DNA from 3 places in the Microbacterium sp. SORGH_AS_0421 genome. Region 1 is predicted to be linked to each of the others. Evidence: predicted binding sites of a transcription regulator. Region 1 holds the regulator's gene; each other region holds the start of a gene.
What was found. Region 1 encodes HrcA, which represses chaperone genes, less so after heat shock. Its sites were predicted from a motif close to TTNGCACTCGNNNNNNNCGAGTGCNAA; they were not measured.
Positions count from the first base shown of each region.

Region 2: a site for HrcA is predicted at 2,889-2,915, ahead of groL (chaperonin GroEL). Genes of this name have one in related genera too.
Region 3: a site for HrcA is predicted at 3,048-3,074, ahead of groES (co-chaperone GroES). Genes of this name have one in related genera too.

Region 1 covers NZ_JAUTAO010000001.1:2,847,250-2,852,380, reverse strand. The annotation lists gene lepA (translation elongation factor 4) at 1-389, shown strand, start outside; gene QE416_RS13595 (DUF1990 family protein) at 415-1,059, shown strand; gene hemW (radical SAM family heme chaperone HemW) at 1,059-2,276, shown strand; gene hrcA (heat-inducible transcriptional repressor HrcA) at 2,361-3,401, shown strand; gene dnaJ (molecular chaperone DnaJ) at 3,464-4,588, shown strand; gene QE416_RS13575 (16S rRNA (uracil(1498)-N(3))-methyltransferase) at 4,591-5,131, shown strand, end outside.
Region 2 covers NZ_JAUTAO010000001.1:32,848-37,978, forward strand. The annotation lists gene QE416_RS00175 (cell wall metabolism sensor histidine kinase WalK) at 1-275, shown strand, start outside; gene QE416_RS00180 (MerR family transcriptional regulator) at 328-1,155, shown strand; gene groL (chaperonin GroEL) at 1,231-2,850, opposite strand; gene QE416_RS00190 (cold-shock protein) at 3,021-3,221, opposite strand; gene QE416_RS00195 (LytR C-terminal domain-containing protein) at 3,353-3,955, opposite strand; gene QE416_RS00200 (DUF3263 domain-containing protein) at 3,991-4,245, opposite strand; gene QE416_RS00205 (DUF2332 family protein) at 4,270-5,131, opposite strand, start outside.
Region 3 covers NZ_JAUTAO010000001.1:1,734,885-1,740,015, reverse strand. The annotation lists gene QE416_RS08310 (ABC transporter substrate-binding protein) at 77-1,426, opposite strand; gene rarD (EamA family transporter RarD) at 1,593-2,534, opposite strand; gene groES (co-chaperone GroES) at 2,672-2,968, opposite strand; gene QE416_RS08295 (class I SAM-dependent methyltransferase) at 3,101-4,288, shown strand; gene QE416_RS08290 (hypothetical protein) at 4,298-4,756, opposite strand; gene tsaD (tRNA (adenosine(37)-N6)-threonylcarbamoyltransferase complex transferase subunit TsaD) at 4,753-5,131, opposite strand, start outside.

The sequences.
Region 1 (5,131 bases):
CGGCCGGTCAGCAGACCGCCGACCTGGTCAAGGTCGACATCCTGCTGCAGGGCGACAAGGTCGACGCGTTCAGCTCGATCGTGCACCGCGAGAAGGCCTATGCGTACGGCACGCTCATGGCCGAGCGCCTGCGCAAGCTCATCCCGCGCCAGCAGTTCGAGGTGCCCATCCAGGCCGCGATCGGTGCGCGCATCATCGCGCGCGAGACGATCCGCGCCATCCGCAAAGACGTCCTGGCCAAGTGCTATGGCGGTGACATCACCCGAAAGCGCAAGCTCCTCGAAAAGCAGAAAGAGGGCAAGAAGCGCATGAAGATGGTGGGCCGCGTCGAGGTTCCGCAGGAGGCGTTCATCGCCGCCCTGTCCGGCGACGTCGAGACCAAGAAGTAACGCACCACACCGAGAGGGGTGAACCATGCGCAGGCAGAACTTCACCGATGACACGGTCGACTACGCGGCTGTCGGCGCCACCCAGGCGCATGATCTGATGCAGTACCCGCCCGAGAACTCCGTTCCCGCAGAGGACGCGTGGCGTATCGGCAGCGGTGAGGAGCGCTTCGCCTCGGCGAGCGAGCTGCTGCTGTCGTGGGCTCCGCTGCGCAACGGCGAGCTGAGCATCAGCGATGTGCGCCCGGCATCGGGCGAGGGGTACTCGGGCGTCGGCTTCGACGCCGACGGCGCACCCGTCGCGCCCAGCAGCCTCGAGGCCGAGCAGCGTTTCGCCGCCGACGGCACGCCCTTCGTCAGCCCTGGGACGGGTGTCCGCCTGCATGGCAAGGTCGACGGTCACCGCGCCGACGCCGAGCTGCGCGTCATCTCGGTCTTCGAAGAACCGCGCCGCGTCGGGTTCATCCTCGGCACGGTCGGTCACTCGATCGTCAGCGGCGAAGAGCTGTTCGCGGTCGAGTGGCGCGACAACGACGAGGTCTGGCTCGTGGTCCGCGCGTTCGATCGCCCCACTGCTCCCACCTACCGCCTCTTCACCAGCCGCGTGCGCCGCCGCCGCAAGGCGCTGTTCGCCCGGTACCTGCGCGCCATCTCGCCGCTGTACGCGTCCTGATGGGCGGTCCCCTCCCGCTCGGAGACCCCGCCCCCGTCGACGGACACCTGCCGACCGACCTCGACATCGACCCGGCGGCCGATTTCGGCGTGTACCTGCACGTTCCCTTCTGCCGGGTGCGCTGCGGCTACTGCGATTTCAACACGTACACCGCGAGTGAGCTGCGCGGCGCCCGGCAAGACGATTTCGCCGACACGCTCGCCGCCGAAGTACGCCTGGCGGGGGGAGTGATGGATGCCGCGGGCGGCCGCCGCCCGGCATCCACCGTGTTCTTCGGAGGAGGCACGCCCACGCTTCTGCCGCCGGGGGATCTGGCGCGGATGCTCGCAGCGGTGCGCGACGAGTTCGGGATCGACGCCGCTGCCGAGGTCACCGTCGAGGCGAACCCCGACACGGTCGACGACGCCGTCGCGCGCACGCTCGCCGACGCCGGAGTCACCCGCCTGTCGATCGGCATGCAGTCGGCGCGACCGCACGTGCTCGCGGTCCTGGACCGCACGCACGACCCCCTGAACGTCGCCACCGCCGTGGCCGCAGCTCGCCGGGCCGGCCTCGACGTGTCGGTCGACCTCATCTACGGCGCGCCGGGGGAGTCGCTCGACGACTGGCGTGCGTCGCTCGAGGCAGCCATCGCACTCGAACCCGACCACATCTCGGCGTACGCGCTGATCGTCGAAGACGGCACGAAGCTCGCACGCCAGATCCGCTCGGGCGTCGTGTCCATGCCCGATGACGATGTGCAGGCCGACATGTACGAGCTGGCCGACGAGCTGCTCGGTGCCGCCGGGTTCGACTGGTACGAGGTGTCGAACTGGTCGCGGGGCGTCTCGCACCGCTCGCGGCACAACCTCGCCTACTGGCGCGGGAGCGACTGGTGGGGGTTCGGCCCCGGTGCGCACAGTCACGTCGGCGGCCTGCGCTGGTGGAACGTGAAGCACCCCGCGGCGTACGCGCAGCGCCTGGCCGCGCTCGAGTCTCCGGCCGCGGCGCGGGAACGTCCCGACGACACGGCGCGCCGACTCGAGTCGGTGCTGCTGCGCAGCCGTATCCGCGAGGGGCTGGCGGTCTCGGAGATCCTCGGCGAAGGGCGTAAGGCGGTCGCATCCCTCATCGCCGACGGCCTGATCGAGGGCCGGGATGCCGTGCGGGGACGCATCGTGCTGACCCTGCGCGGGCGCCTGCTGGCGGATGCCGTGGTGCGAGCGCTCACGGTCTGATCCGCGAGCCCCCGGCACCGTGTCGGACCGATCCCGTAGAATTGGCACTCCGCAGATGCGAGTGCCAGACGGGAGGAGCAGCTCATGGTGTCGGAACGAGGCCTCCAGGTGCTCCGCGCAATCGTCCAGGATTACGTCGATACGCGCGAACCCGTCGGCAGCAAGGCGATCGTCGACCGCCACGCGTTCGGGGTGTCGGCGGCGACCATTCGCAACGACATGGCATTGCTCGAGGACGAAGAGCTCATCGTCGCCCCGCATACCTCGTCGGGGCGCGTCCCCACCGACAAGGGCTACCGCGTCTTTGTCGATCACCTCGCAGAACTCCGCCCGCTCTCGGGCGCCCAGCGCAGCGCGATCACCTCGTTCCTCGACGAAGCGGGCGATCTCGACGACCTGCTCGCCCGCACCGTCCGCGCGCTCACGCAGCTGACCGGACAAGTCGCGATCGTGCAGTATCCCTCGTTCGCCCGTGCCAACGTGACCCACGTCGAGCTCGTCGCCCTCGGCGGACCGCGCGTGCTGGTGATCCTCGTCACCGACACCGGCCGGGTGTCGCAACGGATCGCTCTCGTGCCCGCCGAGCCGAGCGAGGCAGACATCGTGCAGCTGCGCGCCCGCGTGGGGGCGGTGCTGGTCGGACGCAGCGTCGCCGACAGCTCGCACCAGGTGCAGGCGGTGCTCGCCGACGGACCACGGCCCGGTGTCGCCCTCGACGCGATCTCCGACGCGGTGCTGCGCATCGTGGGCGAAGAGCTCGAGGAGTTCCGCCAGGACCGCCTCGTCATGGCCGGGGCCGCGACGCTCGCCCGGCGCGAGTCCGACTTCCGCGGCAGCATCTACCCGCTGCTCGAGGCCATCGAGGAGCAGGTGACGCTCCTGCGTCTGATGAGCGAGATGGTCGCCGACGAGAAGGGCCTGTCGGCCAGCATCGGCCGCGAGAACGAGCCCTTCGGTCTCGTCGAGGCCTCGGTGCTGGCCAGCCGCTACGACGGCTCGACGGGCGGAGCGCGTGTCGGCCTGCTGGGCCCTACCCGCATGGATTACTCCTCCAATCTCGCGGCGGTCCGAGCCGTCGCGCACTATCTGACCCGGATGCTCGAAGACGACGACACGTCTCGCTGACGCCGAACTCACCGAGCACCCCACCCGAGAACGACCCCGCGCAAGCGGACAGGAAGGCGATTGTGGCTGACCACTACGAGGTCCTCGGCGTCGAACGCGACGCCAGCCCCGAAGACATCAAGAAGGCGTATCGCCGTCTGGCGCGCCAGCTGCACCCCGATGTGAACCCCGGAGACGACGCCTCAGAGCGCTTCAAGCTCGTCACCCACGCCTACGACGTGCTGAGCGACCCGGAGCAGCGTCGCCGTTACGACATGGGGGGCGACCAGAGCCCCTTCGGCGGCGGGGGAGCGGCCGGCTTCGGAGGCTTCAGCGACATCTTCGAGACGTTCTTCGGTGGCGGCGGTCAGGGCGGCGGCGGCCGCGGACCCCGTCCGCGTTCGCGTCGTGAGCGCGGCCAAGATGCCCTCGTGCGCGTCACCCTCGACCTGGGCGACGTCGTCTTCGGCACCCACCGCGACCTCGAGGTCGACACCGCCGTCCTGTGCGAGACCTGCCAGGGAGCCTGCACGCAGCCCGGCACCAGTGAGGTCACCTGCGACATCTGCCACGGCTCCGGCCACGTGCAGCGCACGGTGCGCAGCCTGCTCGGCAACGTCGTCACCAGCGCTCCCTGCAGTGTCTGCCAGGGTCACGGCACGACCATTCCGTACCCGTGCGGCACCTGCCAGGGGCAGGGGCGCGTGCGCGCTCGGCGCACGGTGTCGGTCGACATCCCCGCCGGTGTCGAGTCGGGCCTGCGCCTGCAGCTGCCCGGCTCCGGCGAGGTCGGGCCCGCGGGCGGTCCCAACGGCGACCTCTATCTCGAGATCACCGTCGAGACGCACGAGTCCTTCAGCCGAGAGGGCGATGATCTGGTCGCAACCCTCGAGGTGTCGATGCCGGATGCCATCCTCGGCACGAACACCACGATCCAGTCCCTCGACGGCAGCGTCGACCTCGAGGTGCGACCGGGCGTGCAATCGGGAGATGTCCTGACCATCAAGGGCCGCGGGATCACGCCGCTGCGGGGGAGCCAACGAGGAGACCTCCGCGTCGGCGTGCACGTCGTCACCCCCACCCGCCTCGACCACAAGGAGCGCGCCCTCATCGAGGAGTTCGCGAAGCGCACGAAGGCCCCGAAGCCCCGCCTGGCCGAGCACCAGCAGGGCATGTTCAGCAAGTTCCGCGACCGCTTCCGGCACTGATCGTGGCACTGCACTTCGTCACCGACGACGCCGGTCCCGCCCGTCCGGGCGACACCGTCGAGCTCACCGGCGCCGAGGCGCACCACGCCTCGGCCGTCCGGCGCGTGCGCGTCGACGAGGCGGTGACGCTCGGCGACGGTCGCGGTGTGTGGCTGTCGGGCATCGTGACCGCGGCGACCCCGAAACAGGTCGACGTGCGCGTCACCGGGCGCGACGAGCTGCCCGAGCCCTCTCCGCGCTTCGTGCTCGTCCAGGCCCTCGCCAAGGGCGACCGCGACGAACTCGCCGTGCAGGCAGCCACCGAGCTCGGTGTCGACGCGATCGTGCCGTGGCAGGCAGCGCGAAGCGTCTCGCGCTGGGATTCGAAGGCCGAGAAGGGTCTCGCGCGCTGGCGCGCCATCGTCCGCGAAGCGGCGAAGCAGGCTCATCGTGCCTGGATACCCGAGGTCCGGGCGGTTGCGCGCACCGCCGACCTCGTCGAGGCTGCGGGCACCGCTGTGATCCTGGTGCTCGAGCCGTCGGCATCCGCTCGCCTCACCGAGG
Region 2 (5,131 bases), 2.8 Mb from region 1:
AGCAGATCCGCGAGCAGATCTTCCAGCGCTTCTGGCGCGCCGACACCTCGCGCACCCGCGAGACCGGCGGCTCGGGTCTCGGCCTGTCGATCGTGGCATCCATCGTCGATCTGCTGCACGGCACGGTCGATGTGCGCGATACCCCCGGGGGCGGAGCGACCTTCCGCGTCTCCCTCCCCCTCGCTGATCGCCGCGACGCCCAGGAGCACGCACTCATCGAGACGCAGCCGCTCGAACGCCTGCCCGAGGGGTACCGGCCCGACGCGCAGACGTGACGGACGCCCCGACGCTTGACCCTCACACGATGTGAGAGGACACGATGGCTTCATGGCCGAGACCCCGAACCTGATGAGCATCGGTCGGTTCAGCGCCCTCACCCGCCTGTCGGTGCGGATGCTCCGCCACTACGACAGTCATGGTGTGCTGGTCCCCGCCGACATCGACCCCTGGACCGGATACCGGCGCTATGCTCCGCACCAGCTGATCGACGCGGCCGACGTGCGCAACCTCCGCGACGTGGGCTTCGGCGTCTCCGCCATCGGCGCCCTCCTCGACGCGCGTGGCACTCCGGCGTGGACTCGCGCACTGCAGATGCAGCGCGCGGAACTTCATGAGGAAGCTCGCGCAGCGAGGGAGAGGGTGTCGCTGATCACCCGCCTTCTCGAAACCGGAGACCATCCCATGTCCATCACGCTCACCCGCACCACCGTCCCCGCACTGACCGCGGTAGCCCTGCGCGGCACCGTGGCGTCCTACTCCCACGAGGGGGAGCTCTGGGGCCGCCTCATGCCTCTCCTCGCCGAGCGGTCGATTGCACCGATCGGAGCCTGCGGCGTCATCGAGCACGACGACCAGTACGTCGAGCACGATGTCGATCTGTCGATCTTCCTGCCCGTCGCCCCCGGGACGACGGTGGACGCCCCTCTCACCGTGATCGAGCTGCCTCCCCGGGACTGCCTCGTCGCGCGTGTGACGGGCCCGTACGAGCAGATCGCACAGGCGCACGACATGATCAACGCCCGCCTCGTGGAAGACGGCTTGAGCCCGCGCGGCGACGACACTCTCGCCTCGCGCGTCTTCAACGTCTACCTGACCACCCCCGACCGCGTACCGGGTGACGCTCTGGTCACCGACGTCTGCCGCCCGCTGAACTGACAGCGGCCACGTCCGCAACACGCAGAACGCCCCCTCCCGGAGGAGGGGGCGTTCCGTGTGTTGCCTAGGCGGGGATCAGAAGTCCATGCCACCGGTCGGGTCGCCCGCGGGAGCGGCGACCTTCTCGGGCTTGTCGGCGACGACGACCTCGGTGGTGAGGAAGAGGCCGGCGATCGAGGCGGCGTTCTGCAGAGCCGAACGGGTCACCTTGGCGGGGTCGATGATGCCCTGTGCGAACAGGTCACCGTACTCGCCGGTCGCGGCGTTGAGGCCGTGGCCCACGGGGAGCTCGGCGACCTTGTTCGCGACGACGCCGGGCTCGAGACCGGCGTTGAGCGCGATCTGCTTGAGCGGGGCCTCGATGGCGACGCGCACGATGTTCGCGCCCGTGGCCTCGTCACCCGTGAGCTCCAGGTTCGCGAGAGCGTTCTTGCCGGCCTGGATGAGCGCGACGCCACCACCGGCGACGACACCCTCTTCCACGGCGGCCTTGGCGTTGCGCACGGCGTCTTCGATGCGGTGCTTGCGCTCCTTGAGCTCGACCTCGGTCGCGGCTCCAGCCTTGATGACGGCGACGCCACCGGCGAGCTTCGCGAGGCGCTCCTGGAGCTTCTCGCGGTCGTAGTCGCTGTCGGTGTTCTCGATCTCGCGGCGGATCTGGGTCACGCGACCCTCGATCAGCTCCGACTCGCCGGCACCCTCGACGATCGTGGTCTCGTCCTTGGTGATGATGACCTTGCGCGCACGGCCGAGCAGGTCGACGGTCGCGTTCTCGAGCTTGAGGCCCACCTCTTCGGTGATGACCTGGCCGCCGGTGAGGATCGCGATGTCCTGCAGCTGCGCCTTGCGACGGTCGCCGAAGCCGGGAGCCTTGACGGCGACCGACTTGAAGATGCCGCGGATCTTGTTCAGCACCAGGGTCGCGAGCGCTTCGCCCTCGACGTCCTCGGCGATGATGAGGAGCTCCTTGCCCTCCTGGATCACCTTGTCGACGATCGGCAGAAGGTCCTTGATGTTGGAGATCTTCTGGTTGGCGATCAGGATGTAGGGGTCTTCGAAGACCGCTTCCTGACGCTCGGGGTCGGTGACGAAGTAGGGGTTGATGTAGCCCTTGTCGAAGCGCATGCCCTCGGTGAGCTCGAGCTCGGTGCCGAAGGTGTTCGACTCCTCGACGGTGACGACGCCTTCCTTGCCCACCTTGTCGATGGCCTCGGCGATGAGCTCGCCGATCGCGGGGTCGGCGGCGGAGATCGACGCGGTCGCGGCGATCTGCTCCTTCGACTCGACCTCCTTGGCGGAGGCGAGGAGCTCGTCGGTGACGGCCTTGACGGCCTTCTCGATGCCCTTCTTGAGCGAGATGGGGTCGGCGCCGGCGGCGACGTTGCGCAGGCCCTCGCGCACGAGCGCCTGGGCGAGAACGGTGGCGGTGGTGGTGCCGTCACCCGCGACGTCGTCGGTCTTCTTGGCGACCTCCTTGACCAGCTCGGCGCCGATCTTCTCGTACGGGTCGTCGAGCTCGATCTCCTTGGCGATCGAGACACCGTCGTTCGTGATCGTGGGGGCGCCCCACTTCTTCTCGAGCACGACGTTGCGACCGCGGGGGCCCAGGGTCACCTTGACGGCGTCGGCGAGAGTGTTGAGGCCGCGCTCGAGACCGCGCCGGGCCTCTTCGTCGAAAGCGATGATCTTTGCCATAAGTGTGTCGTCCCTCCCGGACGGGTGACTTGCAGATTTTGGCACTCGACGAAAGCGAGTGCTAATTCATTCTGGCACTCGCCCCTAGGGAGTGCAAGCCACGAGCCGCCCCGTAAACGCCGAACGCCGCGGCATCCGGAAGTCGGATGCCGCGGCGTTCTCGCCAGAGCTCAGGCCAGGCGAACGGACTCCGCCTGAGGGCCCTTCTGACCGGTGCCGACGGTGAACTCGACGGCCTGCCCCTCTTCGAGGACACGGAAACCCGACATCTCGATGCTCGAGTAGTGGACGAAGACGTCCTGCCCGTCATCGACGGTGATGAAGCCGAAGCCCTTCTCGGCGTTGAACCATTTGACAGTGCCCTGCGTCATGCGAATCTCCTGTTGCTGAACGACGAGGTCATCGTAAGCACGGAGGATGCCGCGGAATCGGGGTTCCGGAGCATTGTTGACGCGCGTGCATCCAAGTTTTTACGCCGCGGAAACACGCGGCGCTCGCGGACTCAGGAGGAGGGGGAAGCGGAGGGCTGACCGCTCGCGCGGTCGAGGCCGATCACGACGATCAGGCGCTTAACGTCGCTCTCGTCGGCCGGGGTGTTCGGGTCGTCCGTCGGCTGCAGGAAGTCGCTCTGCGCGATCTGCGCACCGCCGATCGTCTGGGCCAGGCCCTCGGCCGCGGCCGCGTCGCTCTCGAGGCGGTAGTAGATCGTGGTGTCGGCGAAATCGGTGCTGTCCGAGTTGCCGGTCTCGACGTTGTCGCCGCTCCAGCCCGCGGCCACGATCTGGTCGCGAACGGAGGCCGCGAGGCCGTTGTCGGGAGTGCCGTTGAGCACGACCACCGAGTACGACGTGTCGACGACGGCCGGGATGGTCGGCTCGACCGAGACGGTCGGGCTGGGCGCGGCGTCGGAACCGAGCGAGATACGCCCCGAGACCAGGAGCGTCGCGAAGATGCCGGCGATGATCAGCACCAGGGTGGCGATGGCCGCCCACAGGAACACGATCCATCCGCGCAGACGGGGGTTCTCGGCCCGGTGAGCGCCGACGCGGCCGGATTCAGTCGGCAGGTCGTCGAAGCGATCCCGAGGGAAGGTCGATCTGGCCATTGGACGATGCTATCGGTCGCGTCGAGGCGAGCCCGTCAGCGGGCCGCCGTCCGGCCGAGACGAGCGCGGTGCTGATCCGCCGCGTCATCGCGCCGCCGCCGCAACCGACGCACGAGCATCGGATCGTGTGCGAGCGCCTCGGGGGTGTCGATCAAGCGCCCGAGCAGCTGGTAATACCGGGCAGGCGTCATCGAGAACTCCGCGCGGATGGCCTCTTCTTTCGCCCCCGCGTGACGGCGCCACTGGCCCTCGAAAGCGAGGAAGGCGAGGTCACGGTCCGACAGAGGCACGCCGTTACGCTACTGCGCCATCGCTCACGATCCCGGATGCCACGCCACCCACGCCCCGAGAGGGTCGACCTCCGCGAGCACCTCTCCATCGAGAGCGAGCGCGAACCCGCCCCGCACGGGCTCGGGGCGCCGCGTCCAGCCGTCGTGCAGGCCGGGCGCGTCGAGCGTGATCCACCGGCCTGCCGCCCGGGCGGCATCGATCACGGCGGCGCGGTGCACCCGGGGCACGTGAGCGAGCACGCCCGGAGTGGTCACGACCAGGGTCGCCCCGGCCGGAGCCTGGGCGGCGAGCGCGGGAAGGGCCTCGGCGCCGTCGCCCGCGACGAGCAGAGGCGGGTCGGCCGCCGCGATGTCGAGCGCCCCCTCGATGCGTTCGAGACGCCCCTCCTCCCCCGGCCAGACGAGGCCGGTGAGCCAGTCGCGGTCCTGCGTGTGGCGGGCGTCGAGGGGGCTGAGGTCGATGCCCGCACGCCAGACGATCTGCGGCATGTGCAGGTCGGGGTGCCCCTCGAGGTCGCTGTCGAGAACCACGCGACTCGGGCCGTCGACGGGGTCGACCGCGACGATCTCTCCGCGGTGATAGCGGTACGAGTACCGATCGGGATAGAGGCAGAGCCCCGCGCTCACGCCCACCTCGAGCAGGGCGATCGGCCCCTCGATCAGAGCGAGGGCGGGGAGCAGGGCCGCGCAGCGGAGGGGCTCGTTGGTCTGCACGCTCCGGCGACCGCATTCCTCGACGATGGCGTCAGCGTGGGCCGTGACCCATGAAGCCCACGCGTCAACGTCGTCGAGGGGCGCACCGAGCAGACGCATCACGGCGAACACCAGCGGCGGCTGTCGTCGCGTCTCGGGGATCCGCGCGAGGGCGGCAGCCACCGCGGTGTCG
Region 3 (5,131 bases), 1.1 Mb from region 1:
CCGCGGAACGGTCTCCCCCCCCCGTACGGGAAAGGGCCCCGGGACCGAAGTCCCGGGGCCCTTCACGGGGAACCGATCAACCGGCGCGGAGCCAGCTGTAGTTGTTGTCGTCGCCGTACTCGAAGACACCGATCGTGGCCTGCGTCGGGTCGCCCACGTCGTTGAACGTGATCGGGCCCGAGACGCCGTCGTAGTCGGCCTCGCCGCCGCCGATGATGATGTCGGCGCACGCGGCGTAGGTGGTGCACTTCGTGCCACCGCCCGTACCGCCCGAGACCGCCTGCATGTTGGCAGCCACGTCGGGACCGGCCGCCGAGCCCGCCTTCAGCGCCGCGAGGGCGAGGAGGATGACCGAGTCGTACGACTCGGGGGCATAGGTGAAGTCATCGAGCTTGGGGTTGCCCTTACCGGTCCAGAACGACTCCAGCGTGCTGCGGAAAGTCGCCGTCGAGTCGGGATCGACGCTCGGATAGGTCCCCTTGGCGCCGGTGAGGGTGCCGTTCGGGAACTGCGTACCGAAGTTCTTCAGGTTGCCGTCGACGAAGAACAGCTTGTCCTTCGCGAAGCTGGCGGTCAGGTCGGGGATGATCGTCGAGACCTCGTCGAACGTGATCAGGGCGATCGCATCGGGCTTCTGGGCCAGGACGTCCTCGATCTGCGCCGAGAAGTTCGTGTCACCGGTGTTGTAGAGGCTGGTGGCCACGACGGATCCGCCGGCACCCTCGAACGCCTTTTTGGTGAAGCACGCGAGACCGGTGCCGTACGAGTCGTTCAGCACGATCATGCCGAGGGTCTCGTTGCCCTCGGAGGCGATCAGGTTGCCGAGGACCTCGCCCTGGAGCACGTCCGAGGGAGCAGTCCGCCAGTACAGGCCCTTGTCGTTGTACCCGGTGAAGGCAGCCGAGGTGTTGGCAGGCGAGATCTGCACGGCGTTCGCCGCGATGACCTGGTCGATGAACTGCAGCGAGGTTCCCGACGATGCGGCACCGACGATCGCCGTCGCACCCGCACCCAGCAGGCGCGGGATCTCGGTCTCGTAGGCCTTGTTGTCGGTGTCACCCGAGTCGCCCTGGAGAAGGTTGATGTTCACGCCCTTGGCTGCGGCGTTGACATCGGCGGCCGCGAGCTCGGTGCCGGCGATCTCGGGCGGGCCGAGGAAGGCGAGGTTACCGGTGACGGGCAGCGCCGTGCCGATGTTGTACGTGAGGTCTTTGGCGGGGCCGGTCGAAGTCGACGAGTACTCGGGCGTGTACGAGGCGGGTTCGGCGGCGTTGCAGTCGATCGGGAAGTCGCCTCCACCGGCGGCGTTGCCGGAGTCGGACGGAGTGCTGGTACCGGTACAACCGGCGAGGACGAGCGCGGTGACGCCGACCACGGCGAAACCGCCGATGACCTTCGCCGCACGCGAACGGGAGAGGACACTCATATGGGTGCTCCTTGGTGAGTTGGAACCGCGCGGATAACCCGCTCGGATTGTGACAAACCTAATGGCGCACTTGTAGCCGCGATGTTGCAATGTGTTAACGGTCGATTACGCGACCTAATCGTTACTTTTGCGCGGCAATTCCGAGCCGCGAAACGAAAGAAACAGGTCAAACGGGCTCGGACACGTCCACCGCAGCCCGGCGATGACGCCGCGAGGCGACGACGGAGTCGACGCTGAGGATCACGAGCGCCGCCCACACGAGTGCGAACCCGATCCACCGTTCGAGGGTCATGGGTTCGTGCAGCACCCATACGCCGATCCCGAACTGGATGATGGGCGCGACGAACTGCAGCAGGCCGATGACGGTGAGCGGTACGCGCCGTGCCCCCGAGGCGAACAGCAGGAGGGGGACGGCGGTGACGGCTCCCGCGAGCAGGAGCAGAACGGTGTGCAGTGCTCCCGCCGTGCCCAGGGTGATGCCGGTGAGGTTCGCGACGAACACCAGCTGGATCGCCGCGACCGGGAGCAGCCACAGCGACTCGAGGGTCAGCCCGCTCACGGCATCCACCGCCGGTCCGATCTGCTTCTTCACCAGACCGTAGAAGCCGAACGAGAAGGCGAGGGTCAGGGCGATCCAGGGGAAAGCCCCATAGCCGATGACGATGACCGCGACCGCGACGACCGCCAGGCCGATGGCGATCCACGGCACGACGCGCAGCCGCTCACGGAGCACGATCACCCCGAGCAGCACCGTCACGATGGGGTTGATGAAGTAGCCGAGGCTCGTCTCGATGACGTGGTTCGTCAAAGCGCCGTAGAGGTAGGTCTGCCAGTTGATGTAGATGAGCACGCCCGCCAACGCGGTGAGCCCCATGAGCCGCGGCTGCCGCACGATCGCGAGGAACGGCCGCCACGTGCGCAGCACCGTCAACAGCAGCAGGCAGAACACGAACGCGAGGATGATCCGCAAGGCGACCACCTCGAACGGGCCGGTGGGCTTGAGCTGCAGGAAGTAGAGGGGGAGGACGCCCCAGAGCAGGTACGCGCCGAGCGCGTACAGCGCCCCGCGGGTGCTCCCGCCGGTCGGAGCGGGAGGAGCTGGGGTCACCGCTTCAGCCTAGGGGTCCCCTCGACGACTCGGAGCGCCGACCGTCGCGTCTTTCCTGCCACATCGGACTCCGTCGGCGGGCACGAAGAAGGCCCCGGATGCCGTGGCATCCGGGGCCTTCGAACGATCTCACTCGATCAGCGGACGACGACCGCCAGGACGTCGCGAGCCGAGAGCACGAGGTACTCGTCGGCGCCGAACTTGACCTCGGTGCCGCCGTACTTGCTGTAGAGCACGCGGTCGCCGACGGCGACGTCGAGGGGGACACGGTTGCCGTTGTCGTCGATGCGGCCGGGGCCGACGGCGACGACTTCGCCCTCCTGCGGCTTCTCCTTGGCGGTGTCGGGGATGACGAGACCACTCGCAGTGGTCTGCTCAGCCTCGACCTGCTTGATGACGATGCGGTCCTCGAGCGGCTTGATGGAAACCGACACGGTCTACCTCTTCTTTCTCGTTACAGAAGACTTGTCAGCACTCACGCGGGGAGAGTGCTAATTCGAGTGTAGAGAAGCGCTGGCACTCACGCAACGCGAGTGCCAGCAAGAACCCCCGCCTAGGCTGAATCAGTGGATACCAGCGAGCTGACCGCCCTGCTCACGCCCGAGGGCCTGCGCCTCCTCGACGAGGTGGGCACCCTCGATTCGGTCGATGAGGTCGCCCGGTCGGTGTCGCGCCTGCGGGCCGCCGGCCACTCCCCCGATCTCGTGTCGGCCGTCGTCGGCCAAGCACGCCTGCGGGCGCGCGCGACGGCGAAGTTCGGACCCTTCGCCGACCGCATGCTCTTCACGCGCGCAGGCCTCGAGCAGGCCACCCGCCTCTCGATCGCCGCCCGTCACGCCGGCCGCTTCCGCGCCGCGGGGATCGACAGCGTGGCGGACCTCGGGTGCGGGATCGGCGGTGACGCCCTCGGGATGGCGGGCCTCGGCATCCGGGTCCACGCCGTCGACGCCGACGAGGTGACCGCCGCCATCGCCGCCTACAACCTCGCCCCCTTCGGCGACGCGGCGACGGTGCGGCACGCGCGCGCCGAAGACGTGGACCTGGGCGCGACGGATGCCGTGTGGCTCGACCCCGCGCGACGCACCGCCGGTCATGCCGAGACGCGACAGGTGTCGTCGGCCGAGTGGTCGCCCTCGCTCGAGTGGGTCTTCGAACAGTTGAGGAAGACGCCGGGCGGCGTGAAGCTCGGGCCGGGCTTCGACCGCTCGCAGATCCCCGACGAGTTCGAGGCGCAGTGGATCAGCGCCGACGGTTCGACGATCGAGCTCGTGCTCTGGGCCGGCGCTCTCGCCCGCGAGGGCGTTCGCCGCGCGGCACTCGTCGTGCGCGCCGACGACGCGTGGGAGCTCACCGCCCCGGGCGACAGCCCCGACGTCGAGGAGCGCGAGCTCGGCGAGTTCGTGCACGAACCCGACGGGGCCGTCATCCGCGCGCGTCTCATCGGCGAGGTCGGTCGAGCCCTGGATGCCGGCATGCTCGCTCCCGGCATCGCCTACCTCACCTCGGATGCGGCGTTGACGAGCCCGTTCGTGTCGTCGTTCCGGGTGCGCGAGCAGCTGCCCGCCGACCCGAAGAAACTCGCGCAGGCGTTGCGCGCGCGGGGCATCGGCACGCTGGAGATCAAGAAGCGCGGCGTCGACGTCGACCCGGCGGTGCTGCGGAAGAAGCTCGCTCTGCGCGGGGATTCCTCAGCCACGCTCATCCTCACGCGCGTGGGGTCGAAGCGTCTCGCGCTGCTGGCCGACCGCGTCTGACGGCTCGGCTCACCCGACGGCGAGCTGCGAGAAGCCCCAGACCAGCCAGCCGACGCTGAACGCGACGGAGAGCAGCGCGAGCGCCAGGGCCCACACGGCGACCCGGCGGCTGTCGTGGGCCCGCCGGAGCGAGACCATCGCGAGAGTCGAGCCGATCACACCGACCGGAAGCAGCCAGCCGGTGAACAACGCGGCCGCCAGTGCGATGACCGCCACGCCGAGGGCCCAGGGCGCGACGGACGGCGGCTTCGGAGGGACGGGCGGCGCATACGGGATCAGGTGATCGCCGAACGCCGCCATCTCGAGCTGGGCGGTGGGTAGACGGTTGTCGTCGTCCACCTCGGGGGCGACGATCTCTGACCCCGCGGCGCGGACGCCGGCGGGCAGGGGCGGCACGGGGGGAAGGTCGACTGCGGGGCCGGCCTCTTCCTTGCGTGCGCGGCGGGTGGGCGGCGGCGTGTCGGTCACAGCGTCGTTCCTGCGCGTGGCGCCGGGGCGTCGGCATCCGGATCCTCCGCCACCTGGATCTCGGTGACGGGCAGCGTCGAGTCCGCTCCGAAGGCGAGGGTCGAGGGGCGGCGACCCGACGAGATGAGTTCCGCGGCGAGAGCGGCGATCATCGCGCCGTTGTCGGTGCACAGGCGCAGTGGCGGGATGCGCACGGTCACACCGGCGGCCGCGGCCCGCTCGAGGGCGACATCACGTAGGCGCTTGTTGGCGATGACGCCTCCGCCCAGCAGCAGGCGGGGAACGCCGTGACGCTCGCAGGCGTCGAGGGCCTTGGTCACGAGCACGTCGACGACGGCCTCTCGGAACGAGGCGGCCACGTCGGCGACCGGGACG